Regions from separate parts of the Candidatus Thiodiazotropha sp. AKIB8 genome, predicted to be linked through region 1. Evidence: predicted binding sites of a transcription regulator. Region 1 holds the regulator's gene; each other region holds the start of a gene.
The links. Region 1 encodes FliA, which starts transcription of late flagellar genes. Its sites were predicted from a motif close to GCTAAAGTTNNNNNNNNNNCNGCCGATA; they were not measured.
Positions count from the first base shown of each region.

Region 2: AC4IFB_RS10630 (chemotaxis protein) is a predicted target of FliA. The motif match lies at 3,456-3,483, and genes of this name have one in related genera.
Region 3: AC4IFB_RS13995 (putative motility protein) is a predicted target of FliA. The motif match lies at 3,918-3,945, and genes of this name have one in related genera.
Region 4: AC4IFB_RS17730 (type IV pilus twitching motility protein PilT) is a predicted target of FliA. The motif match lies at 2,348-2,375, and genes of this name have one in related genera.

Region 1 covers NZ_JBSYOO010000022.1:1,123-6,317, forward strand. The annotation lists gene AC4IFB_RS04135 (DsrE family protein) at 1-200, shown strand, start outside; gene flhF (flagellar biosynthesis GTPase FlhF) at 732-2,021, shown strand; gene AC4IFB_RS04145 (MinD/ParA family ATP-binding protein) at 2,008-2,886, shown strand; gene AC4IFB_RS04150 (RNA polymerase sigma factor FliA) at 2,892-3,638, shown strand; gene cheY (chemotaxis response regulator CheY) at 3,717-4,088, shown strand; gene AC4IFB_RS04160 (protein phosphatase CheZ) at 4,115-4,849, shown strand; gene AC4IFB_RS04165 (chemotaxis protein CheA) at 4,921-5,195, shown strand, end outside.
Region 2 covers NZ_JBSYOO010000035.1:117,271-122,465, forward strand. The annotation lists gene AC4IFB_RS10625 (ATP-binding protein) at 1-2,120, opposite strand, end outside; gene AC4IFB_RS10630 (chemotaxis protein) at 2,417-3,373, opposite strand; gene AC4IFB_RS10635 (DUF6394 family protein) at 3,821-4,204, shown strand; gene AC4IFB_RS10640 (potassium channel family protein) at 4,225-5,195, shown strand, end outside.
Region 3 covers NZ_JBSYOO010000041.1:41,760-46,954, reverse strand. The annotation lists gene AC4IFB_RS14005 (proline dehydrogenase family protein) at 1-1,141, shown strand, start outside; gene AC4IFB_RS14000 (putative bifunctional diguanylate cyclase/phosphodiesterase) at 1,239-3,608, shown strand; gene AC4IFB_RS13995 (putative motility protein) at 3,679-3,876, opposite strand; gene AC4IFB_RS13990 (SLC13 family permease) at 4,351-5,195, opposite strand, start outside.
Region 4 covers NZ_JBSYOO010000050.1:26,247-31,441, reverse strand. The annotation lists gene AC4IFB_RS17735 (PilT/PilU family type 4a pilus ATPase) at 1-1,050, opposite strand, end outside; gene AC4IFB_RS17730 (type IV pilus twitching motility protein PilT) at 1,207-2,241, opposite strand; gene AC4IFB_RS17725 (YggS family pyridoxal phosphate-dependent enzyme) at 2,507-3,229, shown strand; gene proC (pyrroline-5-carboxylate reductase) at 3,255-4,091, shown strand; gene AC4IFB_RS17715 (YggT family protein) at 4,084-4,662, shown strand; gene AC4IFB_RS17710 (ACR/YggU family protein) at 4,659-4,943, shown strand; gene AC4IFB_RS17705 (dynamin family protein) at 5,051-5,195, shown strand, end outside.

The DNA.
Region 1 (5,195 bases):
GTGATGAATTGAATGCCATCTCAGCGACAGCGAAAATCCTTAAACAGAAGGGTGTTCGCATGGAGGTCTGCGCGATCGCCAATCGTGTGTTTAAAGTGGAGAACAACACTGTATTGCCTGAAATGGATGTGGTGGGTGACGGTTTCATCTCCCTGATCGGTTGGCAGACCCAGGGGCATAAGTTGGTACCCATTTTTTAGTCAGTTTATACGTTACAGTACACTAGGGCCGATTCGAATCGTGTTAACAGGCCCTGGTGACATAACTGGCTATATTCAGGCCTGCTCTATTTCGGGACTTTTCTCAAGGATCGAGATCGCCGCTTTGCAATCAATACTAAAGTGTTGATCTGTTCGAATATCATCTCTGAAAAATAGGCCGGTTCTTTTTCTTGCAGTGGATTTGCAGCAAAAAAATCTGCTGCCGAATCCTTGGCGCAATCACTATTCAGAAGTCAAACCCCTGGCGTTGTGATGCTGCAGTTTGCCTGGAGTTGTCAATCCGTCTAGTCACTAACTTATTGTAAACAAACAGTTAATAGATTCCTGTATATCCATTTTATTGGTTGGAATGGTTGTTGCATAACTAGAGGTGGAGCCATATGGCAGGGATAAACAGGTGGGTAAAACTGGATTAACACTCAGTGCCCCGGATTCAACTGACCAGATTATTAAATAGGCAGTTTAACAGGTGCAAGCTCTTATCAGGGTGATCGCCGGAGATTGCGGATTATGAAAATAAGACGTTTTTTCGCTTCTGACATGCGACAGGCCTTGCGCCAGGTTAAAGAGGCATTGGGATCGGATGCGGTTATTCTCTCGAATAAGGGAGTAGAGGGAGGCATCGAGCTGGTAGCAGCGGTAGATTATGATGAGTCTGCCTTCAGCACTACCCAACCGACCTCCATAGAATCAAACGAACCAGAGATTAAGGGTAAAAAGGCAACTACCCACTCTGTTGCTGCTTCAGCTTATAAAGACGTTGAGGGGGGTGTAAAAAATATCTCCCCTAAGCGCAATGAGAGGCATCAGACCTTTGATACAGGCGAGGGTAGGGATAAACCTAAAGTGGAATGGAGCCAGGATCCAGTGTTGCGCGAGATGCGGCAGGAGATGCAGGCACTGCGCCGGATGATGGAAAATGAGTTATCCGAACTGACTTGGCGCGATATGGGCCATCGTCGTCCTCAAACACAAGAATTGATGCGGCAACTCATGGGACTTGGTTTGGATGCCGCCCATTGCCGTGAATTGGCCTATCGGGCAGAGGATGCTGAGACTCCTGAACTGGCCTGGAGACAGGCTTTGAATCATCTCGGTCGGGAATTTCTGGTTGAGCATGACGATCTGCTTAATGCCGGAGGTATTCTGGCTCTGGTCGGCCCAACCGGCGTTGGAAAGACAACAACCATCGCCAAACTGGCGGCAAAGTTTTGTCTACGCCATGGTAATCGCCATCTGGCACTGATTTCAGCGGACAGCTATCGCATTGGTGCTCAGGAACAGTTACAGAACTATGGTCAAATTCTGGATGTGCCTGTTCGCAGCGTCACTTCCCCTGAGGAGTTGAGTAGTGCTCTGCATGCATTTGCAGAAAAACGCCTGGTATTGATCGACACAGCAGGAATGGGTCAACGGGATCTGAAATTGACAGAGCGTCTAGCGCTCTTGAATCAGGGTAATCATCCGGTGAAGGCCTTACTGACACTCTCAGCGACTACACAGCGTAGCGCTCTGACTCACGCGATTCGTTCATTTGGTGCTATCTCACCTGTGGCTGCAATCCTGACAAAAATGGATGAAGCCGCCTCCCTCGGTGGTGTGTTTTCTGCGTTACTGGAAGCTAGGCTTCCCCTGGCGTTTACCACTGATGGCCAGCGGGTGCCTGAAGATATTCATGTTGCCCGATCCGAAGTACTAATAAGACAGGCTGTTGAAATGACGCAACAGACAGAACATCAACCCGATGAGGAGTATCTGGCTATGGCCTTCGGAGGAATGAGCGAACATGCAAATGTCTGAACATATCGAAGACCAGGCAACCGGACTACGTAGGATGGTTAACCCAGAACCTGTTAGAGTAATTGCTGTTACTGGCGGCAAGGGGGGCGTGGGTAAAACCAATATTTCCGCCAACCTGGGGATTGCCCTCTCCGAAATGGGACGGCGGGTGATGCTGTTGGATGCGGATATGGGTTTGGCTAATCTGGACGTGGTACTTGGATTACATGCTAAACTAAACCTCTCCCATGTGATGCGGGGTGAAGCTTCCCTTGAGGATATCATTGTCACCGGGCCAAAGGGTTTGCGGGTTGTACCGGGCGCCTCTGGTATTCAGCACATGGCGGAGATGTCACCAGCAGAAAATGCAGGATTGATTCATGCATTTAGTGAGCTGGCCAATGATGTGGACATATTGCTGATCGATACTGCAGCAGGTATTTCTGATTTGGTAATCAGCTTTAGCAGGGCGGCTCAGGAGCAGATTGTGGTTGTCTGTGACGAGCCAGCATCAATTACAGATGCCTATGCCATAATTAAACTATTAAATCGAGAGCATGGTATCAGTCGTTTTCGTATACTGGCCAATATGGTCAAAACTGTTCAGGAAGGACGCGATCTGTACAACAAGATGTGTCGGGTTACTGATCAGTATCTGGATGTTATGCTCAGCTACATGGGCAGTATTCCGTATGATGAGCAGCTCAGGAAAGCGGTGAAGAGTCAAAAACCGGTGGTTGAGGCCTTTCCGAGATCGAGAGTAGCGCAGGCGTTCAAGAATTTAGCCAAGAAGGCCGATAACTGGCCTGTACCAACTGGAGTCAGTGGTGATCTGCAGTTTTTTGTCGAACGCCTGATCCAATTTTCAAGCCAATATGGGGAGTAATGACGGTGAACGGTTTAGCGACATACACCGCCGTGCAAAAGCAGCAGAGCTACAATGACTTGGTTAACCAGCATGCAGGGCTGGTCAAAAGGATCGCCTATCATTTGATGAATCGATTGCCACCTAATGTGCAATCGGATGATCTGATCCAGGCAGGTATGCTGGGTTTGCTGGAAGCAAGCAAAAACTATGATCCCACTCAGGGTGCCAGTTTTGAGACCTATGCGGGTATCCGCATCAGGGGGGCCATGCTGGATGAGATCAGGCGTAGTGATTGGACGCCACGTTCTGTGCATCGTAAGGCACGCATGGTGGCCGAGGCGATGCGAGAAATCGAAAACACCGAGGGTCGAGATGCTCGGGATATCGAGGTGGCGCAGGCGCTTGAGATGAGCCTGGAGGATTATCATCAGATCCTGCAGGACTCAACCGGATGCCGGATATTCAGTCTGGATGAATTGACAGCAGTCAGTGATGGCTTTCCGGCTTCCCGTGAAGGCCCGATGGACAGCCCCTTTGAGGGTTTGCAGAAGGATGCCTTCAAGAAGGCGCTGGCTGAGGCTATAGCCAGTTTACCTGAACGGGAGCGATTGGTGATCGCTATGTATTATGACGATGAAATGAATCTTCGGGAGATCGGGCATGTGTTGGGTGTCAGTGAATCTCGGGTCTGCCAGATACACAGTCAGGCAACCTTGCGATTGCGCTCTAGACTGACAGAATGGCTCTCACTAGTGCACGAAGAAGAGTAGTAATTGGTTGGCCTGTAGATGCCGTGATTGGAGATGACCGGTAAAAAATACAGGAGGGAGTAAGCATTGGACAAAAATATGAAGATCCTCATTGTGGATGATTTCTCCACAATGCGGCGAATTATCAAAAACTTGCTGAGAGACTTGGGTTTCAACAATACCCAGGAGGCAGACGATGGCTTGACTGCATTGCCCATGTTGCAGAGCGGGAATTTCGATTTTCTCGTCTCAGACTGGAATATGCCTGGCATGACGGGTATCGATCTACTGAAGGCTGTGCGAGCAGATGAGAAACTGGCTGGCCTGCCAGTTCTTCTAGTGACAGCTGAGTCTAAACGCGAGCAGATTATTGAGGCGGCCCAGGCAGGCGTCAACGGTTATGTTGTAAAGCCCTTTACCGCAACCACCCTGGAAGAGAAGATCGGTAAGATCTTTGAACGCGTGGGTTAACCTTTTTTCTCCGGGAGTTTCTCACTATGGGGCAACAACAGGATAACCAGCTGCGTTTAGATACAGCCAAAGCGTTGGTCAGCAGTTTGGAATCAGGCGATGAAGAGGAGTCTGAAAGGCTGATCGCAGCACTGACCACTCCTACAAATAATGATCAACTGTTTCTTGAAGTCGGTCGTTTGACACGCGAGCTGCATGATGCGATCAACGGGTTTCTACTCGATGCACGCATCAACGATATGACCAGTTTTGAAATACCTGATGCCAAAGAACGGCTCAGTTATGTCATTACAATGACTGAGCAATCTGCGGATCGTACCCTGACAGCGGTTGAAAAGAGTATGCCGTTGGTTGAAGGCATTGAATCCCAATCCGCTGAATTATTGGAGCAGTGGGAGCGATTGCGTTCTCGTATGCTGAATAAGGATGACTTTAAGGATCTGAGTCTTTCTTTGTCTGAATATCTCGCCAAATCTAAAGAAGATGCCGCCAGTCTGCATAAAAACCTCTCTGACGTGCTAATGGCTCAGGACTTTCAGGATCTCACCGGCCAGATTATCCGTAAGGTGATCACACTGGTTCACGATGTTGAAGAGAAATTGGTAATGTTGGTCCGCATTACGGGCGATAAGTTTGACGAAGGGAGCGAGAAGAAGAGTAACGAAGAGTTGGCCGGTCCGGCGATTCCAGGTCTCGATCAAGGGGATCAAGTGACCAGTCAGGATGACGTGGATGATCTGCTCTCCAGCCTTGGATTTTAGTTATTCAGGTTTAGACCGATATATCAGTCAATAAGAATGGCAATATTCGGTAGTGTTACCGGGAGTGTTAGATGAGCATCGATGTCAACGACGAAATCCTTCAGGATTTTTTGGTCGAGGCAGGAGAAATTCTTGAGCTGCTTAGTGAGCAGTTGGTCGACCTTGAGCAGCAACCTGACGATTTTGATCTGCTCAACGCCGTTTTTCGTGGTTTCCATACCATCAAGGGTGGCGCAGGCTTTCTCACCATTGATCCTTTGGTTGAGGTTTGTCACCGCGCAGAAGACGTATTTAATATCCTGCGCCAAGGTCAGCGCAGTGTAGGGCCGGATTTAATGGATTCGGT
Region 2 (5,195 bases), on a different contig from region 1:
GTTTCGTGTGTAATTTCGAGATGATGAATATGCTCATCAGTGGCTTTCGCAAAGCCAGCTAGCAGATGTCCCCAGGGCTCAGGTAGGCGATGTAGTGAAACACCTATTGCATCTCGTGCATGGACTCCGGTCATTACCTCCATTGCCAGATTCCAGATAGTCACCATGCGCAGCCGGTCTATCGTACAGACACCCAGGGGGAGATCGAGGAGAATCTGTCGATGATAGCGGCGCAGATTATCCAGATCTGCACTCAGGCCACGGAGACGAGAACGGGAGTGTTCCAGCTGATCTTCGATAAAGCGCATCGAATCAGCCAATGCGGTTTGGGTATGTATATCAAGCTGCAACCTTCGGTTGATGATCATATGGGCGAGCTGAGGCCCAAGCAGACCGGAAAGATTGCGCTCAATCCGTTCACGCAGTCGTCGTAACTGTGAAGGTCGTGTTTCTGAATGGGCAAGACTAAGATCTCTCAGAGCCTGCTCCACCTCTCTGTGTGCAGCTTCGTGCCCCAGCATTTGTGCCAGCTGCTTTGTGAACTGGGCAGTTGAACCGACACTGACCATGCCCCCCATGGGTACCAGAGATTCACTACAACAGGCACTGGCAGCCTCTTTTTCACCGATACTCTGAGTACTGATCAGTGAGCCAAATACAAACAGAAGTGTATTCAGCGAAAGTGACCAGAAGGTGGCGAACTCCCATTGATCCATGCCCGATGCCAGCCTTAAACCCGGGATATCAAATTCTGTTCGGATAAAGCCTGAGTTTTCCAGTAGAGGAAGCAGTAGTGTTGCAGACCAGATGGCAATACCAGCGAGCAAACCTATGATGAATCCAAATCGTGTGGCACGACGCCAGTAGAGTAGTCCGACTACTCCAGGTAGAAATTGGGCTACAGCTACGAATGAAATCAGACCAAGTTGAACCAGGCTATCATGCTTTTCCAGTAGTATGTAAAAACCGTACCCGGCCATGATGATCAGTGCGATCAATAATCGCCGTCCCAACAACAGCCATCGATATAGATTAACCGCTGGATCGGGAAAGTTTGTAGGCAGCAGAATGTGGTTCAGGGTCATTGATGAGAGTGCCAGGGTGGTGATGATCATCATTGCACTGGCAGAAGAGACACCACCGATAAAAGCAAGCACAGGCAACCAGCTAGGGCCTCTCTCAAGACTGATACCCAGGGCGAAGAAGTCAGGATGGATGGGTAGTTCAATAGCTACTCCAGCCCATAGTATGATCGGGATGGGCAGGTTGATCAGCAGCAGAAAAAGGGGAAATGCCCAGCTGGCTGTACGTAAGGCCTTGGGTTCCAGGTTTTCTGTGAACAGCATGTGGAATTGGCGTGGCAGAAGGAAGGCCGCTGCGAAGGCCAACAATATGAGTGTTGCCCAGGGACCCTCTCTTACTGGAGCATAGAGTTTCTCAAGTGCTTCAGGGTGCTCAGCCAGCCACTGTTCTAAACCACCGAAACCACCAAAAACGCCAAACAGTGCAGTCAAACCGATAACAAGCATTGCAACCAGCTTAACTATTGATTCAAAGGCGATCGCCAATACCAAGCCACGATGCTTCTCTCGACTGGTGCTGTGCCGGGCACCGAACAGAATAGCGAACACCACCAGTGTGGCACAGAAAATAAATGCAAGTATGCGCGGGGCGACTGTTTGGCTTGCGACTTGAAGAGAGTCGGTGACGGCTCTTATCTGTAATGCAATATAGGGTAAGGTGCCAAGCAGCATGAAGAGTGTGACCAGAATACCAGCGAGCTGACTTCGGTAGCGGAATGCAAATAGGTCTGCCAGTGAAGTGAGTTGGTACTCGCGAGTCAGTCTGAGTATCGGTTGAAACAGAATTGGCGTCAGCGCAAATGCCAGGGTAACGCCAAGATAGATGGTTAGAAACAGGTAACCCTGGGTTTGGGCAAAGCTAACGCTACCGTAATAAGTCCAGGAGGTCGCATAGACACCGAGCGAGAGGACATAGATGCTCGGATGTCGGATAAAACGTTCAGGAATCCGTCCACTGTCTGCAGCAAAGGCAATAAGAAACAGTATTGCCAGATAGAGAAAACTGATGCCAAAGAGTAGCCAGAGATCATGATTCATGGTGTCGATGATTCACCCAGGCGATGAATAGGATGACACCAAACCAAAGCAGATAGGGTAGGTACCAGTGGTGGCCAGGGGAGGTCCACCACACCATAACCGGTGTGGAGAAGAGCAACAGGATAAGAAGGACGAGGGCTAAAGTCCTGTCTATTTGTCGGTCAGGTGGTTGCGAATCTGGCATCTGAGAAGCGTAGCAGTTGTTACCTAAGGTAACAACCGTTGCATTCAAAGAGCTTGCGGATTTTTAAATGGATTGCAAAGAGACACCTCTTTAAAGGTGTCTCTCAGGTCAATTACTTTTTAACACTGGCGACCATTTCATGCAGTTTGGCCGACAGTTCTGTGGGTTCGAATTTGGGCACATAGGCATCTGCGCCTACGCCCTTACCCAGAGCCATATTGGCATCTGCAGAGAGTGACGAGTGCATGATGATTGGTATGTCACTGAAACGTGCATCATCTTTGATTTTCTTGGTCAACACATAGCCATCCATTTCTGGCATCTCTACATCGGTCAGAATAATCTGCACGAAATCGCTCGCTTTGTGGTCTGTCGCGTCAGCCCGATCAGCGATCTCCTTGAGTTTGCTCCAGGCTTCGGCACCATTGGAGGTGCTGATATATTTCATGCCCATATGGTCGAGGGTGCGAATAATCTGGTCTCGAGCCACGGCTGAATCGTCTGCAAAGAGTAGGGTAACATCGTTATCTTCGACCCGTGTGATGCCATCGAAAATATCTGAGCCCTGGCCAAAACCAGAGGTTTGGCTCAGTACCATCTCCACATCCATGATCATAACCAGGCGCTTGTCCTTCAGTTCAGTTACAGCAGTCACCAGTCCGCCGTGCTGTTGCGCCATCATCGGTGGGGGAACTTTGACGTCTTCCCAGGCAAGACGCTCGATAGTATCCACAGCATGTACAAGAAAACCTTGTACATTTTTGTTGTATTCGGTAACGATCAGAATGCTGGGCTTCTCCTCTGTCTGAACGCCACAGAAATCGGGAAGATTGATTACCGGAATCATATTGCCTCGTAGGCTCACCATCCCCTCAACAGAGGCAGGCATGTCCGGAGCATGGGTAATTTCAGGTACCAGCATGACCTCTCGAACTTTGAAAACGTTGACCCCATAGGTCTCTTCGCGGCCAGTTCTGACATCCTTTCCAAGGCTGAAAAGGAGAACCTCTAAGCGATTGGTGCCCGCCAAGCGAGTACGGTCATCTACAGATTTAATAAAATTGGACATTTTTTAGTTACCAAAATTAGTCGCATTACAGGACGGTGGGCGTTTCGACTGCATCGTAAGTAGTCGCCCCGACTGATGTTTGTAGCGGTCGATTTTATGAAATCTTTAGAAGATCACATTTAGATTTTAGTGCTTTTTCCTTGTCTTGCGTGGTGTAGCAACAGATCAACTGCTGAAGTCACGACTTCTACTAGTCAGTCAGATGTTTTTAGTTAAAAACAGCAGATAAACCACTGGAAAAAGGCTATCTTTTACTCCAAGATTGATTAAAGGAAGCTCTGATTATGTCGTGGATCGACATCTTGCCACCAAGATCTGTTCGGTCCAGACATAATCAGAGCTTCCTGAATATAGCCGCTCGGCAATATCCGGGCCTCGAAATGAACGATGGTTTTTGAGGCTCTTCAATGCTGTGATCCGGTTTTGAGACATTAGAGGAGAAAACGAGTGAATCCGGAAAAGGTCCTGTTTGGTTTTTTTATTGTGCTTGCCCTGACGCTCAATTTCGGTTTTTTTGTCGGCGAACTGGATAATCCTGATCACCACCACGTGTATGAACTGTTTGCGGTTATTGTGGTGAACCTGGTAGCTACAGTATTGAAATTTGGTGACCGCACCCAGATGGGGGCAGTGTTACTGGCGACCAGCCTGGTGGCACTATTACAGCTGTTTGCGGCAGCATTGGTTTGGACTGTGGCTGTGCATGTTACCGAGACCGGGCTGACCACAGTTACTATGGCCAGTATTGTTTCACTCTCTGGCGGGGCGATGCTAGCTAATGTTGTCTCAGTGATTCTGCTGATCATCGAAACGGTTATGTTGCGTCGCTGAAGCGACCAGACAAAGACTCGATGAACAATATTATCTTCCTCATTTTTCGGCGTATGCGAGCGCCGCTTTTGACCTTGGTACTGGCCTACTCAATCGCCATGCTTGGGTTGGTTCTGATTCCTGGTGAGGATGCAGATGGTAATGTCTGGCATATGGATTTTTTCCATGCTTTCTATTTTGTCAGCTTCATGTCGAGCACTATTGGATTTGGTGAGCTGCCTTACCCATTCACAGCAGGGCAGCGTTTGTGGGTCAGTTTTTCAATCTTCTTTACGGTGGTTGTCTGGCTCTACTCAATTGGTACTGTATTGGCTTTACTCAAGGATGAGACCTTTCAAAGAGCATTAACTGAGAGGCGATTTGCTCGAAAAATCAGCAGATTGAGAGAGTCATTTTACCTGGTTTGTGGTTATGGACAGACGGGTGAGGCACTGGTCAAAGCGCTAACAGAGCGTAGCCAGCATGCGGTGGTGATTGATGTTCTTCAAGAGCGGGTAAATCTACTCAAATTGGAGAATCTGCGAGAGTATGTACCCGGTTTATCTGCAGATGCTCGCTTACCTGCTCATTTGGTGGAAGCAGGTCTGTTGCACCCGCTCTGTGAGGGGGTGGTGGCATTGACCAACTCCAATGAAACCAATCTCAAGATAGCCATCACTTCCAAGTTACTGCACCCTGATATCGACGTGATATGCCGGGCAGATTCCCATGATATCGAAAAGAATATGGCCTCTTTCGGGACCGATTACATCATTGATCCCTTTGATGCATTTGCCCTCTATCTGGCTACAGCCGTTCAGGCACCCTGTCTTAGTCTGCTGCAGGATTGGTTGTCTCTGGGTAAGAGAGATATGCTCAGTGAGCCTGTTCATCCCCCCAGAAAAGGGCTGTGGGTGATTTGCGGTTACGGCAGGTTCGGTAAGGCGGTATACGATAAGCTGGTGAAGGAAGATTTTGAGGTTGTAGTGATTGAGGCTGAGCCGGATATTAC
Region 3 (5,195 bases), on a different contig from region 1:
ATGTGCTGTGAAGTTCGACAACATCATTCAGCCTCATCTCCCAGGTGAATTAAACCGGTTGGAATATATGCCCCTGGGTGTTGGTGTGGTATTGCCGCCCTGGAATTTTCCTCTGGCGATACCTGTCGGTATGGTCGCTGCTGCCATTGTTTGTGGCAACAGCGTTGTCTTGAAACCATCCTCTGAGACTCCGGTGGTTATCTGGTATTTTTGTAAACTATTGCAAGAAGCAGGCTTGCCTGACGGAATAGTGAACTATCTTCCTGGTAGTGGCGCAGTATTAGGCGAAGCCTTGGTGCGTGATCCAAGAACACAATTTGTCGCATTTACAGGATCCAAGGATGTTGGTCTTCATCTACTGAATGTGGTGACAGAACTATCTGAATCCCAGCGCCAGATCAAAAAAGTGATTGCTGAAATGGGGGGTAAAAATGCCATCATCATTGATCAGGATGCAGACTTGGATGAGGCTGTGAATGGTGTTCTTGAATCTGCATTTGGTTATCAGGGGCAGAAGTGTAGTGCCTGCTCACGGGTGATTTGCGTAGAAGAGATATATGAACGGTTTACAGCCAGGTTGATTGATGCAGTTGCAAGTTTAAAGATAGGGGATCCATCAAAGCCGCAAAATAGATTAGGGCCGCTCATCTCTGCTGCTTCAAAAGAGCGAATAGAGCGTTTCGTCAGTGAGTGTGAACGCTCTTCAACACTTATTGCGAAAGGTGATCTGCCATCTGAGTTGCCTGGCCACTACATACCACCGATGATCTTTAAAGATGTAACGCAGGATTCGCCGCTCGCACAACAAGAGATCTTTGGCCCTGTGTTGGTGTTAATGAAAGCTAAGGACTTTATGGAGGCGATAGATATTGCCAATGATACGACCTACGCCCTGACTGGTGGTGTCTACAGTCGCTCTCCAGGGAATCTAAATCGTGCTAAACAAAAGTTTGCTGTAGGTAACCTTTATATAAACAGAAAAATTACAAGAGCTAACGTCTACCGGCAACCATTTGGAGGTTTCAAGCTAAGTGGAACAGGATTCAAAGCAGGCGGTCCTGATTATTTACTGCAATTCCTTCAAGCAAAAAATGTTACGGAAAATACGTTACGTAAAGGGTTTTCACCTGATCTGGAGTGATTGTGTAACTATGTTATTGTCGGTATTAGTTTTTTGTTGAATGGTGTGTACAATATCATGGACTGATAGGAGAGTCTGACAGCAGACGAAATGGACTATGAAATCAATTAAACAAGCGGTTCTTGATAAACAGATAGACCTTCTTTTTTCCTACAGTGGTTCAGTAGTAGCACCAGGGATATTGGTCGGCTGTTTTGCATGGATCTACTACTCTTTTGTTATCGATAGCCTCTGGTTGATGCTATGGGGTTTTGCATTACTGGGACTGAATTTTGCCAGGCTCTTTCTTCTGCATAGTTTTAAGCAGATTAACAAAAACCAGGTAAAGCTTGGTATATGGTTACGCCGACATTTGATCACAACATTTTTTAGTGGACTGATCTGGGGATTGCTGAGTCTCGCCTATGACCCTGCCTGGTCTACGACTCACCAAGTGATGCTTTTTATGTTGCTGACCGGCCTGGCAGCTTTCAGTATTACTGCCTATGCCGCTGTTCTGGAAGTCTATGTGGTTTTCCTTATTCCCCTCTTGTTGCCATTGGAGATAGAACTCTTTTCCCGGGGTGATTTATCGCTATCGATTCTTGGGGTGCTGCTGATGCTGTTTGCAACTGGCATGTTGTTTGTCGCACAAAAATTCTATAACCAGCAGATTGAAAGCATACATCTCTCGTTTGAACACAAGTTTTTACAAAATGAACTATCTTCTGGATCACGGCATCTGGAGAGTGTTGAGCATGCTTTGAAGACTGCGGAACAACAGTTTGGCAATGTACTTGAAACATCATTGGATGGTTTCTGGGAGTGGGATCTCGATAAAAACAGTTTTTATCTATCGCCTCGCTGGAAGGCTCAGCTTGGCTATAAGGATAGTGAAATTGAGAATGAACTCGATTCCTGGAAGAGTCTGCTTCATCCAGAGGATCGGCATAAACTGTTAAATAAATTGGATGAATATATCTTAAATGCTAGCAACAGCTGGGAAGAAGAGTTCAGATTACGACATAAAGATGGTGGATATCGGTGTATTCTCTCTAGAGCAACACCAACTAAGAACAATGATGGGAAATTGACACGTCTTACAGGTGTGAATGTCGATGTAACAGAGCGTATAAAAGCTGAGAATAAGATTAAGAAGCTTGCCTATCTTGATAGATTGACAAAGCTTGCAAACCGGCTGCTGTTCAGTGACCGAATCTCTCATGCCATAACTCAAAGCAAATACGGTGGGCACCAGTTATGTGTTTTGTATTTAGATCTTGATCGCTTTAAAAATATCAATGACAGTTTTGGGCATCCCGCCGGCGATGAAGTATTGAAAATGATTGCCAAGCGTCTGCGAAAGGTAGTTAGAGAAGAAGACACTTTAGCGCGACTGGGAGGCGATGAATTTGCCGTATTGGTTGAAAATGTTCAGCATCCACACAATGTTGTACTTTTAGCGGCGAAAATACAGAGCTGTTTTGAAAGAAGTTTTCTGGTGCAAGATAATGAATTTTATATTAGTGCAAGTATAGGCATTTCAATGTACCCCAATGATGGCGATGATGCTGCAACATTGTTGAAGAATGCAGATGCCGCGATGTATAAGGCTAAAAATATTGAAAGGGGAGGCTTTCAGTTTTATACACAGGAGTTAACAGAAAAAGCGCTTCAGCACTACACAATTGAATCTGGACTGCGCAGTGCATTAAATCAACAGCAATTTGAAGTTTTCTATCAACCAAAGATTGAGCTGTTGAGTGGTCGGGTTACAGGAGTGGAAGCATTGGTTCGTTGGCGGCATCCGGAAAAAGGTATGATATCGCCAGACGAGTTTATCGCGATTGCAGAGGAGTCTGGACAAATAAGAGGCATAGGTGAGTGGGTTCTATTCCAGGCCTGTAGGGATGCGCAACAATGGAGATCATTGAGTCTTGATTTTGGACGTGTTGCTGTGAATTTGTCAGGGGTTCAGGTTCAGAGTGACAGTCTCAGGGAGGTGGTTAAAAGAGTACTGTTAAAAACAGGCCTCAGCACCGAACTACTTGAGTTGGAAGTTACTGAAAATGTATTGATGCGTGATACAGAAGATTCAGCAAGCAGTCTATCCGATTTGCGAGATATAGGCATCACTATTGCCATTGACGATTTTGGTACAGGCTTTTCATCTTTAGCTCAATTGGCCGCCTTACCCGTCGATAAACTGAAAATAGATCGCAGTTTCATCACCAATGTTTGCAACGATAAACAGAATGCAGAGATCTCCAGAACCATAATAGCACTCGGACGTACTCTTAATAAGACGGTTATTGCTGAGGGAATAGAAAACCCGGATCAGTTGCAGTTTTTGCAGAACGAAGGGTGTGATGAAGGACAGGGCTTTCTATTTGCCAGGCCTTTGGCAAATAATCAGTTCCTGGAATTTCTGGAAAAAAATGCAGACAATATTAAGAATACACCAGAGTTCATGAGGCCGGTAAGTTAAATGCTCATGAACTCTGGATATGATCTGATAATGATAGATTCGATTATTTACAGGAAGTGACAGGGATGCGCTAAGCCTTTACGTCGATATTGCCACCAATAGTGCTTGAGGGGCTTGGCATTTGTGGACTCTGCTTAATCGACTCAATCAATTTAGTAGCAGTCTGTTCCTGCATCTCCATCACTTTCTTCTGTGTGGCGACTCCAGTTTGGGTTCCAGTGTTTGCAATCATGCTGATTGCGTTGGAACTGACACCAGAAATATCCATAGCATAACTCCGGAAGATAATATGTAAGACTCAGTATTGAATGGCGGCATATCAGCTGGTTTCTTTAGTGAGGCTGAAGCGCTGAAAATAGAGATTATGCTTATGGTATTTCAGTGGAAATTGGAAGTGAAGTCCACTAAGTGGTTGAAAGTAAGGAATAATATTTGTGTTGAATGCTGAAGTAATCAAGCCCAAGCGAAGATAGATTTAACACAAATGTACATGTCATTCTTATTTTAGTAATTAAACTTATAAAATTCAGTTGAGTTTTACTATTAACTTCAATAAATATTGTGATAACGGGGCAGCTGGTGACAATAGAACAAGGGAGCCACTGAATAAGTCTGGGACAAACAAAGTGGTGCAATGCAAGGCACGAATCTTCGTAATAGCCGGGTTAATATGAAGATTCGCACCGCACATGCGGCCCATTCTGGCGGTAAGATGTCGATCCATGACCTGTTCAGCGGTTGCTTAGAATACTAAAGACATCATGGCCATCATTACCACCAGGAACAGTATTGTCATAATTCCGCCGGCTTTCATGAAATCAGCCACTCGATAGCCAGCAGGTCCCATGATCAGGGCGTTGACCTGATGTGTTGGTATCAGAAAAGAGTTAGAGGTAGCAATGGCCACAGTCAAAGCAAATACTGCCGGGTTGCCACCGGCACCAATTGCGATATTGACTGCAAGTGGAACCAAAAGAACTGTTGCACCTACATTTGACATAACCAGGGTAAAAAAGGTTGCCAGTACAGCTATAGAAGCCTGTATGACCCACAGTGGCATATCGCCTACTACAAATAAGACCTGTTCGGCTATCCATTTTGCTGTGCCGGATGTCTCCACAGCCAGTCCTAATGGGATGAGTGAGGCGAGTAGGAAGACTGTTTTCCAACTCACAGCATCATAGGCCTCTTCAATGTTAAGAACACCGGTTAATACCATACCAATGGCGCCAGTCAACAGAGCGACAGAGAGGCGGATATCTGTAAACAGAACCATGAACAGGGCGATACCAAAGAAAATGGCTGCGGGTAAAATCTTGTTTGGGCGTAACTCTTCTTCGCGAGGGTATTCAGTGGTAACAACAACAAAATCACGATCTTTCTCTAAGCGTTCCAATACATTCCACGCAGTATGAACAACCAGGGTATCACCAGCTTGCAAAGGTAAATTACGTATATCGTCTCCCTCTCTCATGGTTTCACCATTACGATGAAGGCCTATCATGGCCAGGCCATAGGTCTTTCTCATCCATACGTCACGTGCGCTTTTGCCAATCAGGGAGGAACCTGGTGGTATGACCACTTCAC
Region 4 (5,195 bases), on a different contig from region 1:
TTTGATCATCAATCGTACATCATTGGCGGAATCAGCATGGGCGAGTGCATTCTCATAACTGATAACGCCCTCTTCATAGAGTTGAAAAAGATGCTGATCAAAGGTAATCATGCCGAGCTCGTTCGAGCGTTTCATCAACTCTTTCAGCTTATGAATCTTACCCTTCCTTATCAAATCGGCAGCCAAAGGCGTATTTAACATGACCTCAATCGCAGCGCGACGCCCATTCCCATCAGCTTTGGGTATCAGCTGCTGCGCAACTATTGCCTTTAGATTCAGGGAGAGATCCATAAAAATCTGTTCTCTGTGATCTTCCGGGAAAAAGTGGATGATGCGATCCAATGCCTGGTTTGCATTGTTGGCATGAAGGGTGGACAGACAGAGGTGACCTGTCTCAGCAAAGGTGATTGCGTTTTCCATGGTTTCCCTGCTACGGATCTCACCGATCAATATCACATCCGGTGCCTGACGAAGAGTATTCTTCAGTGCTACATCGTACGATTCTGTATCTATACCCACTTCTCTCTGCGTGATAATGCATTTGTCATGATCATGCATATACTCGATCGGGTCTTCGATACTGATGATATGGCCGTCACCCCGTGTATTTCGATATCCAATCATTGCAGCCAGAGAAGTCGATTTACCGGTACCGGTAGCACCAACAAAGATCACTAAACCACGTTTGGCGATAGATAAATCCTGCAGTACAGGCGGAAGAAAGAGAGATTCCAGGGTTGGAATATTGGTCTCAATCCGGCGCAGAACCATTCCGACAGCATCCCGCTGTATAAAAGCACTGACACGAAACCGCCCAATCTTTTTCGCGCTGATGGCGAAGTTACACTCTTTGGTCTCGTCGAACTCCCGCTGCTGGGCATCGGTCATGACGCTGTAGGCCAAGGCTTTGGTCTGTTGCGGGGTCAGTGCTGTTTTGTTCACTGGGTGAATTTTACCATCCACCTTGATGGATGGTTCCCGACCTGCGGTGATAAACAGGTCCGAGGCCTTGTTCTTGACCATCATGGCAAGGAGTGGGTTCAGTTCCATATTCTTGTCCTCTAAACACTCATTCTTATGCGCCGAATACGGTAAATCAGCGCAATTTCGATGACTATCAGTTAACCCTAATTATAATTAACCCTGCGACTAAGTATATCGCTTTCAGCCACTGTGCACGCCTACAGCCAAATTTGGTAACGTACTCTAGAACTGATCCTTGTGCTGTGCTTTGGCTCTGGCATCCAAACGACTCACTACGCCCTTCTGCACCAGCTCTTTCAGGGCCTGATCCATGGTCTGCATCCCGGCTGCCTGCCCGGTCTGTATCGCAGAGTACATCTGAGCTACCTTGTCTTCACGAATCAGATTACGGATCGCCGGGGTACCAACCATAATCTCCCAAGCGGCAATTCGGCCACCGCCTATTTTTTTCAATAGTGTCTGGGCTACAACTGAACGTAAAGACTCAGACAGCATGGAACGAACCATTGATTTCTCACCTGCAGGGAAGACGTCGATGATTCGGTCGATAGTCTTTGCTGCTGAGCTGGTATGCAGGGTACCGAATACCAAATGGCCGGTCTCCGCAGCCGTCAGCGCCAAACGAATGGTCTCAAGATCACGCAACTCACCCACCAGGATGATATCCGGATCCTCACGCAGTGCAGATCGCAGCGCTTCAGCAAAGCCGAGGGTGTCGCGGTGTACTTCTCGTTGATTGATCAGACACTTTTTGCTGTTATGAACAAATTCGATGGGGTCTTCGATGGTCAGTATATGGGAATAATCATTATCATTCTTATAGTCCATCATTGCCGCGAGAGTAGTCGATTTACCTGAGCCGGTGGGGCCGGTGACCAAAACCAGGCCACGAGGCACATCTACAACATCCTTAAATATCTGAGGACAACCCAGATCTTCGAGGGTCAGAACTTTGGATGGAATGGTACGAAATACTGCCGAGGCACCCCGCGCCTGGTTGAAGGCATTGACCCGGAAACGGGCCAGACCAGGAATTTCAAAAGAGAAGTCGTTTTCCAGAAATTCCTCGAAATCCTTGCGCTGCTTATCGTTCATGATGTCATACACCAAGGCATGCACAACCTTGTGCTCAAGCGCCGGCACGTTGATCCGGCGTATATCTCCATCTACGCGAATCATCGGCGGTAAGCCAGATGAAAGGTGTAAATCTGATGCGTTGTGTTTGACACTGAAGGCCAAAAGTTCAGCGATATCCATTCATTCCCCCATTACTATCATGCAAAGGATGCATGTGCCATTTGCGGGCACATAAAATTTCAGCAAATCATGGTACTGTATCTCATGCTGGTAGGCATTATCCCTTTATCGACATCCAGACAGATAAATTTAACTGGCACTTAAACTTGAATTGGCACCTGACTGACCACACATAAGAAAGCAACATTACGCTGCCGGATAAGCAAATAATATACTAATCCGCCTGACAAATATCCGTTATCCGGCAAAATGGCATGAGATAGACGTGACAGACGACACCATATCCAAATCTGATCAGCTTCGGCAACGCTTTCATCACGTACAGGAACGCATCCGCAAGGCAGAGACATCTTGTAAGCGCCTCCCCGGCAGTGTGGAACTGCTGGCTGTGAGTAAAACCCGTAGCAGCGAGGAAATTCATGCGCTTGCAGAGCAAGGACAGCGAATGTTTGGAGAAAATTACTTACAGGAAGCGGTGAGCAAAATCACACAACTTGAAGCGTTGAAACTCTCCTGGCACTTCATTGGTCGTATTCAGAGTAACAAGACCCGACAGATCGCAGAGCACTTCGATTGGGTACACAGCGTTGCCAGCCTCAAACATGCGACCCGACTCAGCCAACAACGTCCTGACAACCTGGCTCCACTCAACATCTGCCTGCAGGTCAATACCAGCGGCGAGTCGAGTAAAGACGGTCATTCACCAGAAGAGCTGAAAGAACTATTACCTGAATATCAAGCATTGGATAAGATACAAATTCAGGGACTGATGACCATTCCAGCTCCTGTAGAAGACAATTCTGACCCCCGACAGCCATTTCAATTGCTGCGGACACTGCGTGATCAATTGAGTACAAAAGAGAAGCCTTTAAGCACCCTTTCCATGGGGATGTCCAACGATCTGGAGGATGCTATTTGCGAGGGAGCGACCATCGTCAGAATCGGCACCGCAATTTTTGGCCCCCGGCAGTATAATCAATCCCAGTAATCACCTCTGAACACAGAGCGGTAGCATGAAAAACGACAAAATCACTTTTATCGGCGGCGGCAACATGGCAACAAGCCTGATTGGCGGCCTCATTGCAGACGAATATGATTGCAATGCCATTACAGTCAGTGATCCCGATACAGAAAAATTAAGCCAACTGGCTGCCCGCTACGGGGTTACAACAGAGCCTGATAATGAACAGGCGGTTCAGCAGGCTCAGATCGTTGTATTGGCGGTCAAACCACAAATTCTCGAGTCGGTTGCTCAGAATTTGGCTAAAACCCTTCAAAATTCAAAGCCTCTGATCATCTCCATCGCTGCGGGTATTACCGCTACAGACCTCGATAACTGGCTCGGTGGAGATCAGGCAGTAGTGCGCAGCATGCCGAACACCCCGGCAATGATCCAGTCTGGTGCAACTGGTCTCTATGCCAGCCCCGGAGTGAGTGAAAACCAACGCAACCAGGCAGAGAGCATTCTTAGAGCCGTAGGCCTTACACGCTGGGTAGAGAATGAATCCCTCATCGATGCAGTAACTGCTGTTTCCGGAAGTGGTCCGGCCTATTTCTTCCTGGTCATGGAGGCCATAGAGGAGTCGGCCAAGTCGATGGGGCTTGATGAAGAGAGCGCCCGACTGCTCACGCTACAGACAGCTTTAGGTGCAGCCCGCATGGCGATTGAGAGTAGTGACTCGCCAGCCATGCTACGTCAAAAAGTCACCTCCCCAGGTGGCACTACCGAACGAGCCCTTGATATCCTTGAGAAAGGTGGCCTCAGGGAATTGTTCAAAGATGCCCTGCAAGGTGCCAAAAAGCGTTCCCACGAACTTTCCAATTTACTAGGACACAATGATCATGGGTAGCAGCTATCTCTCCAACCCTTTGATTTTTCTGGTACAAACCATATTTGGCCTGTATATCCTCGCGATATTACTGCGCTTCCTGCTGCAGCTTGTACGAGCCGATTTCTATAACCCTGTTTCGCAGTTTTTAGTCAAAGTGACTAACCCGCCGATTAAGATATTGCGTCGCATCATACCTGGATTTGGGGGTATTGATCTGTCGTCACTGATACTGGCCTGGGCATTGAAAACAGTTGAGCTGTTCCTGGTCATCATGATCTCGGGTAGCAGCGTCAATCTTCTGGGTCCGCTGTTGTGGGCAATCCCTGAACTGATTGAACTCACCATCAACATCTTTCTGTTCGGTGTACTGATTCAGGTCATTCTGAGCTGGGTCAATCCGGGGGCCTACAACCCAGCCACCAATCTGCTCTACAGCCTCACCGGTCCGGTGATGCGTCCAGCTCAAAAAGTTCTACCACCGATTGGTGGTATTGATTTGTCGCCTATGTTGGTGATGATCGGGTTGGTTTTATTGAAAATGTTGCTGATCCCACCGCTGCTGCAGATTACTTCTAGCCCCTTTGCATGAGCTGGTATCAGTGGCAGGAGGATGACCTGATTTTGCGCCTTCGGGTTCAACCCAAGGCCTCAAAGGATCGTTTTGTAGGGCCCTATGGCGAAAATGAGTTCAAGGTGGCTATAATGGCACCACCTGTTGATGGACAGGCAAACGCCCGGTTACTGAAGTTCATCTCAAAGGCTTTTGGCCTCCCTAGAAGCAACATCTCTCTGCTCACTGGAGAGTCATCCCGCAGCAAGTGCCTGAAACTAAAGTCTCCTAAGCGTCTGCCGATACCGATTGAGAAGTGAGACTGTGGTCATGGCGTCTGCCTGATTACTCGAGTATCATTTTTTCCTAAAGCTGATCAGAGCGGAAAATGGGTCCGTTTCAGCATGTGTAAGACTGGGGCTATTGCATGGAAAAAGTAAGATTTCAAGAACAGTTACAAGCTTACGAGCAGTGGAAAAAGGACATTATCAATACCATTGAAGAGTATGGTCCCTGGTTGGAAGAGAATGGTATGTCCACAGAGGACATCCAACAGCGCATCAAACATACAC